2 regions of the Streptomyces sp. NPDC058671 genome follow, and region 1 is predicted to be linked to the other one. Evidence: riboswitches for the same ligand, from Rfam matches in the RefSeq annotation. Region 1 holds a riboswitch; the other holds the start of a gene.
What was found. A riboswitch is a leader RNA that binds a small molecule or an ion and turns the genes downstream of it on or off. The one in region 1 is predicted to bind cyclic di-AMP.

Region 1 (4,352 bases):
CGATCTCACCCTGCTGGGAGACGTAGCTCCGCATGGGGTAGGCGAGCGCCACGACGAGGGAGCAGACGACCAGGGCGAGGAAGGCCGCGCGGCCGGTGAGCCGGGAGCGGCGCGCCTGGCGGCGGGTCTGGGAGCGGTAGACACGGGCGGCGGTCTGCTCGCCGAGCAGCCTGATCCGGGTCGCGGTCGAGAACCGGTCCCGGTCCTTCGCGGCCATGTCGTGTCGCCTCCCCTGTTCACGCGGACGTCCCCGCACACGGTACGGGACCGAGTACGGGGACGTACGGATGAGCGGGGGTGTCAGCCCTCGCTGTGGCTGATCAGCCCTTACGGCGCCTGCTCAGCCCTGGTGCGTCTGCTCAGCTCTTCCTGCGTCGCTCAGCCCTTGAAACGCGGGAAAGCGCTGCGGCCGGCGTAGACCGCGGCGTCGTCGAGGATCTCCTCGATGCGCAGCAGCTGGTTGTACTTGGCGACGCGGTCCGAGCGGGCCGGGGCGCCGGTCTTGATCTGACCGCAGTTCACGGCGACCGCGAGGTCGGCGATGGTCACGTCCTCGGTCTCGCCGGAGCGGTGGGACATCATGCACTTGAAGCCGTTGCGCTGGGCCAGCTCGACGGCGTCGAGGGTCTCGGTCAGCGAGCCGATCTGGTTGACCTTGACCAGGAGGGCGTTCGCGGAGCCCTCCTCGATGCCACGGGCCAGGCGCTCCGGGTTGGTGACGAACAGGTCGTCTCCGACGATCTGGACCTGGTCGCCGAGGCGCGAGGTGATGGTCTTCCAGCCGTCCCAGTCGTCCTCGTACAGCGGGTCCTCGATGGAGACCAGCGGGTACGCGGAGACCAGCTCGGCGTAGTAGTCCGTCATCTCGGCGGCCGTGCGGGACTGGCCCTCGAACGCGTACGAACCGTCCTTGTAGAACTCGGAGGCGGCGACGTCGAGCGCGAGCGCGATGTCACGGCCGGGCTCGTAACCGGCCTCCTTGATGGCCTCGATGATGAGGTCGAGAGCGGCGCGGTTCGACTCGAGGTTCGGCGCGAAGCCGCCCTCGTCGCCGAGACCGGTGGACAGGCCCTTGGTCTTCAGGACCTTCTTCAGGGTGTGGTAGACCTCCGCACCCCAGCGGAGGGCCTCGGAGAAGGACTCCGCGCCGATCGGGGCGATCATGAACTCCTGGATGTCGACGTTGGAGTCGGCGTGCGACCCACCGTTGAGGATGTTCATCATCGGAACGGGCAGCAGGTGCGCGTTCGGACCGCCGAGATAGCGGAAGAGCGGGAGGTCGGAGGCCTCGGACGCGGCGTGCGCGACGGCGAGGGAGACGCCGAGGATGGCGTTGGCGCCGAGCGAGGCCTTGTTCTCGGTGGCGTCCAGGTCGAACATGGCCTGGTCGATCAGGCGCTGCTCGGTGGCGTCGTAGCCGACGAGCTCCGGGCCGATCTGCTCGATGACGGCGAGGACGGCCTTCTCGACACCCTTGCCCAGGTAGCGGTTGGGGTCACCGTCGCGAAGCTCGATGGCCTCGAACGCACCGGTGGAGGCGCCGGACGGAACAGCAGCACGGCCGGTGCTGCCGTCGTCGAGGCCGACCTCGACCTCGACCGTGGGGTTGCCTCGGGAGTCCAGGATTTCCCGGGCTACGACGACGTCGATGGACGGCACGAGCATCTCCTTCTGGGATGTGACGCTGGATGTGACGCAAGGTCGGTGCGGGGTCGCTCGGCCTTGCGACAAGAGCCTAACCGGCGCGGGGGCTCCGGTCGGCCGGGCGCCCGCCCCCTGGGACGAAAAAGGACCCAAGGGCATGCATCCCGGGACGAAGGGCCCCGGATCTACTGGGCGGTAACCGTCATGTCCGGCGTGCTGCGGAAAGACGGGAACCCCGGCCCGGCGCGCACAGGGGGGAGGCGCGCCGGACCGGGGTGGTCACCGCGGGAGGGTCGTGGGGGCCGCGTGAGCCGCCGGACTCACGCGGACCGCCGGGCTCACTTCAGGTGGAGCTGCTGGCCCGGGTAGATGAGGTCGGCGTTCTCGACGACGTCCTTGTTCAGCTCGAAGAGCTTGCTCCAGCCGCCCTGGACGCCGTGCGCCCGGGCGATGGTGCCGAGGGTGTCGCCGGACTCCACCTTGTACTCGCCGTCACCCTTCTTGACCGACTTGCCGGTCGGGGTGGTGACGGTCTTCTTGGTGGCGGCCTTCGGCGTGGCCTGGCGCTGCGGGGTCTGCTGCGCGGACTTCTTCGGGGCCTGGCGCTGCTCGCTGCGGGTGGTCGGCTGCTCGGCCTTCCGCTCCTGCTGCTGCGGGGCGGACTCGGCGGAGCCGCCGCTGTAGGAGGCGTTGGAGAGGCCCACGCCACAGCTCGGCCAGGCACCCTTGCCCTGGCCCGCGAGGACCTTCTCGGCGATGGCGATCTGCTGGGACTTCGACGCCTGGTTGGCGGTCGAGGCGTAGGCGGTGCCGCCGTACGCGGCCCAGGTGGAGGCCGAGAACTGCAGGCCGCCGTAGTAGCCGTTGCCCGTGTTGATGGACCAGTTGCCGCCGGACTCGCACTGGGCGACGCGGTCCCACTCGGAGGCCGTGGCGGCCGAGGCGGTGCCCGCGGTCATCAGCGGGGCCGCGACGGCGACACCGGTGACGCCGACGAGCGTGACGACCTGGGTGGCCTTGGAGGGACGGCGGTGCTTGCCCTTGCCGGAAAACAGCATGGAGATTCTCCTCACCGACGCCTGTGAGGTGAGCTGTCGGGTTCGGGCCGGAAAGTTGCCCGGCCGCGTGCTGTGGCACGCGGCTTCACCCCAAGCCGTTCGCCGGCCGTCTCTCAACGGCCGGGACCGGCACTTACCTTGGGTCCCCCACTCCTGCCTTCGGCGCTTACGCGACGACTGTTCCCATCGGCCGACGGCAGGATTCGGCGTTTCGGTCGACGGGGCCCGCGGTGGCGAGCAGTGACGACCGTAGACACAGACCCGCCGGAAGTTCAAAGAGGCGTATTGCGGAAATATCGCCCCTACTTGCCCTCCGGCGAGTGGCATTTGTGCAGGTGAGGGGTGACGGGAGCCGACCGTGCGGGCGGGACACGCCAGTTGGGGCGAAGAGACCCATGTCTCACTTACCCAGAACCGGACATAAGCGCTCGAATCATTCGGCGTTCGCGGGCGAACCTTCCGTCAGATCGAGGCTCTGACCAGGGAGGATGAGATCCGGGTCGACACCGACCGTCCGCCGGTTGGCGTCATAGAGGGCGGTCCAGCCGCCGGGGAGCTCGTTCGCCCGCGCGATGTCGGACAGGTTGTCACCCGGCCGCACGGTGTACGCGTCCGAAGTGTCCTGACTGTCCGTTGCACCCGAATTCTTCACCGCGCCGACCGGGGTCGCGGTGAGGGGGCTTTCGCCGAACTTGTTAGCGGATGAGGCATGTCTACCTGATTCGGTAGAAGTGTCCCCCTTGCCGCTTTCCTCCGGTGCGGCGCCGCCCCGGTGCTTGCCGGTGCCGACGGTGGCCGACGACCCGTCACCCGCCGACGTACCGGGCATCACGGACGTACCGGGCGTGACAGAGGCGTCAGGGGTGTCGGGGGTGACCGGCGTGGTCGGCGCGCCCGGCGACGTCGGCACGGCCGGGTGGGTCGCGTCGGTCGGGGCGGTCGGCACGGAGGGGCTCACCGGGGTGGTCGGCGAGACGGGAGCCGTCGGCGTGACGGGCCTGCCGGACGTCCCGGAAGTGGCCGGTGCGACGGGCGCGGTCGGCGTCGCGGCCGTCCCCGCGCTCGGCTTCGCGGTCGCGGAGGTGCCCGTCGAGGCCCCCGGCAGCCCCGCCGTCCTGTTCGACTCGACGACCGGCCCCGTGGGCGCCCTCGGGACGGAGGCCGGGCCGGGATTCACACCGGGGGCCGTGCCGTCGTTCGTCAGGCCGGCGATCGGCGCGCAGGTGGCCCATTCGGCGGAGCCCCTGGCGAGGGCCTTCTCGGCCACCGCGATCTGCTGGGCCCGGCTGGCCAGGTCGGCGCTGGGCGCGTACGCCAGGCCGCCGTGCCGCTCCCAGCTGTCCTGGGTGAACTGGAGCCCGCCGTACATGCCGTTGCCGAAGTTGGCGCTCCACTGGCCGCCTGACTCGCACTCGGCGACGCGGTCCCAGGTGGCGGCGTCGGCCGCGGAGGCGGAGCCCGTGGCGAGCAGCGGCAGCGCCATGGCGGAGCCGGTCACACCGGCTGCGACGACGAGGGCGGGGGCCTGACGGGGGCGACGGTGTCGTCCGTTCCCGGAACGCATAGGAGCGCCTTTCGCGTGACGGCTGAGAGTGCCGCGAACGTAGCGGTATTCGAACGCTCGTCACAAGTCGATGGCCCCGCGATCAC
Region 2 (4,352 bases), on a different contig from region 1:
GTGTCGGCGTGGTCGGCCTGCCGGAGCACGCGGAGCACGCGAGCCGGCTGCGTGCCGCGCTGCCGCCGCACGTCTACCTCTGGGTGAACGCGGCGGAGGGGCACACGTACACCGACGCGGAGGCGGGGGCGTGGACGGCGATCGATCCGCTGTTCCCGTACAGCCGGCATCCCCACCGCTCGGCGGGGCTGCCGTGCCGGACCGGGGAGTCGGTGATCTCGGTGGACGGCGAGGGGACGGTGCGGCGCTGCCACTTCGTCAAGGCCGAGCTGGGGAACCTGTACGACGGTTCGTACCGTGCCGCGCTGCGTCCCCGGGCCTGCCCCCTCGCCGTCTGCGACTGTCACATCGGCTATGTGCACCTGGAGACACTGCCGCTGTACGACGTGTTCGCCGGCGGGGTCCTGGAGCGGATCCCGGCCGGCGGTCCGTCGCCGCTCAGAGGGGCATGAGGTCCGGTCGCTTGGCCGCGACGTGGTCGCCTGAGCTCTCGCCGCGCAGCCGGCGCCCGATCCACGGCACGAGGTACTCCTTGGCCCAGTAGATGTCGTCGCGGCGCACCTCCAGCGTGCCGCGCGGGGGTACGGGCGGCCAGACCTGGTCGGGGTCCGCGGGCACCGGCAGGCCGAGGACCTGGGCGGCGCGGAGGGCGACCCGGGTGTGCCCCTCGGCCGAGAGGTGCAGCCGGTCGCTGTCCCAGGCGCGCCGGTCCTGCACGGACCGGAGGGACCACAGGTCGAGGACCGGGCAGTCGTAGCGGTCCGCGATGGCCCGGACGTGGGCGGTGTAGGTGGCGATCTTGCCCCGCAGGTGCCTGAGCACGGGCACGTCACGGGTGTCGAAGCCGGTGGTCACCATGACGGTGCCGACGGCGGAGGTCAGTTCGGCGACAGCGCGCTCGAAGCGCTCGGCCACGTCGTCGGGGTCCGTGCCGGGGCGGATGATGTCGTTGCCGCCGGCACAGAAGGTCACCAGGTCGGGGGCGAGTTCCTTCGCCCGCGGGACCTGTTCCGCCACGATCTGGTCGAGGAGGCGCCCGCGTACGGCCAGGTTGGCGTAGCGGAAGGCGTCGCCCTCCGGCAGCCGGTCGGCGAGCAGGACCGCGAGGCGGTCCGCCCAGCCGACGTACGTCCCGTCCGGGCCGGGGTCTCCGACGCCCTCGGTGAAGCTGTCACCGATCGCCGCGTACGACCCGAATACGTTCTTGTCTCTTGATCTCGAATCGTCTGCCACGGGAGCACATCCTTCCCTCTGGGATGTGACCTACGCGACCGTAAGGAGGGGTTGACGCCGGGTGACATATGCCACCGATAAAGAGTTTGCCAAGCCGGAATAGACGGGGAACGCGCCGGTGGCCCGGCACGGGAGTGCCGGGCCACGCGGGTGCCGGTGCGTCAGATGGAGACGCCGTGCTGGCGCAGGTAGCCCAGCGGGTCGATGTCGGAGCCGTAGCTCGGCGAGGTGCGGATCTCGAAGTGCAGGTGCGGGCCGGTGGAGTTGCCGGTGGAGCCGGAGAGGCCGATCTGCTGGCCGCCGCTGACGGACTGGCCGGACGAGACGGAGAGGGAGGAGAGGTGGGCGTACTGGGAGTAGCTGCCGTCGGCGTGCTGGATGACGACCTCGTTGCCGTAGGCGCCGCTCCAGCCGGCCGAGACGACCGTGCCGGCGCCGACGGCGCGAACGGTGGTGCCGGAGGAGGCGATGAAGTCGACACCGGTGTGGTAGCCGGAGGACCACATGGAGCCGGAGGCGCGGTACGGGGTGGAGATGCCGCCGCTGACCGGGGAGACCCAGCCGGACCCGGAGGTCGAGGCGCCGGAGCCCGTGGACCGCTCGGAGGACGAGGAGGAGCCGGAGTCCGAGGAACGGGTGACGGAGGCCGGGGCCTCGGCGCGGTCGTCGCCGCGGGAGGCGCGCGGGGTGTCGCCGTTCTTCGAGGAGGACGTGGCGGCCGGCTCCGTGGACCGCGCGGGGGCGGCCTTGGGCGCGGTGCTCTTCGGGGCGGCGGCCTTGGCGGTGCTCTTGGCCCCGAGCGTGAGCTTCATGCCGGGCAGGATGAGCGAGGGGTCCTCGCCGACGACCTGGCGGTTGTCCGCGTACAGCTTCTGCCAGCCGCCCACGAGGCGGTGGTCGGCGGCGATCTTCGACAGGTAGTCGCCCCGCACGACGGAGTACGTCTTCGGTGCGGCCTTGGCGGCGGGTGCGGCCTTGGCGGAGGCGGGGGCCTTCGCCTGGGCGGCAGCGGTGACGGCCTGGCCGGCGGCGGCCGGGGCGGACTGCTCGGCGGCGTGGGCCCCGGTGGCGCCGAGGAGCGGGAGCGCGACGACGGCGCCTCCCGTACCGGCGGCGGCGATTCCGCGGGTCAGGCGGTTGGTCTTGATGCGGCGGTGCTTACCCTTCGCGGGCATGGCGAATTCCTCTCCGGCGCCTACGAGGTGAGCTGTCGGGTTCGGACTGGAGATGCCCGGCCGCGCTCTCACGCGGCTTCACCCCAAGCCGTCCTGCGTCGCGGGACCGGCGTACTTCCTGGGTCCCCCGCTCCTGCCACACATGGGTGAGTGGGAATTCCGGACGGTGGCAGGATTCGGCGGTCCGACCGGATTGACGGTGACGCTAGACGAGCGGGGTCGGCGCGAACAAGCCACCGTTTTCCACCGGCTTTCCCCGCCCTGTCCCTGCCCCGGAATTCCGGTCACCCTCCGTGGATGACGGTCCTTCGATCCCCCTTTCACGCAGGGCAATTGGTTCCGGCCGTCGGCCACGATCCGTCACCTTTATGACCCTGCTCACGCACCGAAGCTCATCTCCCCCGTAAACGGGGCGCGTTATACGCAAGGCCTCAATTCGGACAGATCACTCATTCCCGTGCAGGGGGGTGACCCGGCACCGTCCCGCCTGGATGATTGCCCCTGGAACCGATCTCGCTTCGGGCACCCGACCGCCGACCACCAGGAGCATCCGTGACGCAGCAGCTGCCGCAGGTCCCGCCCCTCGACATGACCGAACCCGCGCTGACCGAGGTCCGCAACTTCCGGGACGTGGGCGGCCTGCCGACGACCGACGGGCGAGCCGTCCGCCCCGGGCGCCTCTTCCGCAGCGGCCACCTCGCCCACGCGACCGCGGCGGACGCCGCCTTCCTCGACTCGCTGGGCCTGCACACCGTCTTCGACTTCCGGAACCTGGCCGACCGGAAGGTGGAGGGCCCGGACGTCGAACTGCCCGGCGTGCGGAACGTGAACATACCCCTCAACGATCCGGCGGACGGCAAGGAGTTCTGGAAGCTGGTCCGCGGCGGCGACATCCCGCAGCTGCGGGAGATCCTCGGCGACGGCAAGGCGGCCGCCACCATGTCCGACTCGTACCGGAGGATGGTGGTCGAGCGGACCGCCGAGCACAGCCGGATCCTGCACGCCCTGGCGGAGGACAGCCTCCCCGCCCTGATGCACTGCGCGGCCGGCAAGGACCGCGCCGGGCTCTCCATCGCGATCACGCTGCTCGCCGTCGGGGTCGAGCGGGCGGCGATCGAGGCCGACTACGTGAAGTCGAACGAACCGCACCGCCGCTACAAGGTGCGCCGCAGCTCCACCGCCCCGGACGCCATGTCGCCCGAGGTGATGGAGCTGCTGAGCCCGCTCTTCGACGCGCGGGTGGAGTATCTGCGCGGAGCCTTCGAGACGATCGAGACGACCTGGGGCTCCGTGGACGCCTATCTCGCCGAGGGCCTGAAGCTGGCCCCGGAGACCCGCGAGCTGCTGCGGGAGCGCCTGCTCACCGAGGCGTGACCCCCCCCCCCCCCGCCTACTGGTTCTGGCCACCCAGCACGAAGAGCAGGTAGAGGAAACCGGCGAAGAGGTGGCCGGCGATCAGATAGGCGAAGAGCCGGAGGACCAGCCCCTTGGGGAACTTGCCCTCCCCGCGCTCTTCACCGGTGACCGGTCGTGACTTCTCGGACATGTCAGCCCTTTCGGAAGTATCAGCGTCGGTGCGGCGTCCCGTCGCCGAGACACAGCTCGGCCACGGGACTCCGCAGCAGGGTGTGGACGAACAGCAGCTCCGCCCCGCCGGGAGTGGCGGCGCCGATCCGGTGCGGGGTGAGCGAGTCGAAGTGCGCACCGTCCCCGGGGTCGAGGACGTGCACGACGTCACCGAGCGCGAGCCGCACCCGGCCCTCCAGGACGTGGATCCACTCCTCCCCCGGGTGGACGCGCACGATGTCGGCCCGGGTGGCGTGCGGCACGTGGACCCGCAGGCACTGCAGGGCGCGCCCGGCGCCGCCCGCCTGGCGGTAGACCCAGCCGTCGGCCTCGACGGGTTCGGAGCGGGCCGCCCGGACGACGGGGTCGCGCTCGGGC

Region 2: it holds a riboswitch for cyclic di-AMP, as region 1 does, so the genes downstream of both, ACFWV2_RS07685 (LysM peptidoglycan-binding domain-containing M23 family metallopeptidase) here and ACFWV2_RS21725 (transglycosylase family protein) in region 1, are expected to answer to the same signal.

Annotation. Positions count from the first base shown of each region.
Region 1 covers NZ_JBHXSA010000017.1:87,525-91,876, forward strand. Annotated here, with positions in the region: gene ACFWV2_RS21715 (septum formation initiator family protein) at 1-217, opposite strand, end outside; gene eno (phosphopyruvate hydratase) at 379-1,659, opposite strand; gene ACFWV2_RS21725 (transglycosylase family protein) at 1,983-2,702, opposite strand; cyclic di-AMP (ydaO/yuaA leader) riboswitch at 2,706-2,877, opposite strand; gene ACFWV2_RS21730 (transglycosylase family protein) at 3,136-4,266, opposite strand.
Region 2 covers NZ_JBHXSA010000004.1:294,386-298,737, forward strand. Annotated here, with positions in the region: gene ACFWV2_RS07675 (STM4011 family radical SAM protein) at 1-452, shown strand, start outside; gene ACFWV2_RS07680 (SGNH/GDSL hydrolase family protein) at 439-1,233, opposite strand; gene ACFWV2_RS07685 (LysM peptidoglycan-binding domain-containing M23 family metallopeptidase) at 1,395-2,408, opposite strand; cyclic di-AMP (ydaO/yuaA leader) riboswitch at 2,413-2,600, opposite strand; gene ACFWV2_RS07690 (tyrosine-protein phosphatase) at 2,961-3,782, shown strand; gene ACFWV2_RS07695 (DUF6126 family protein) at 3,799-3,954, opposite strand; gene ACFWV2_RS07700 (helix-turn-helix domain-containing protein) at 3,974-4,352, opposite strand, start outside.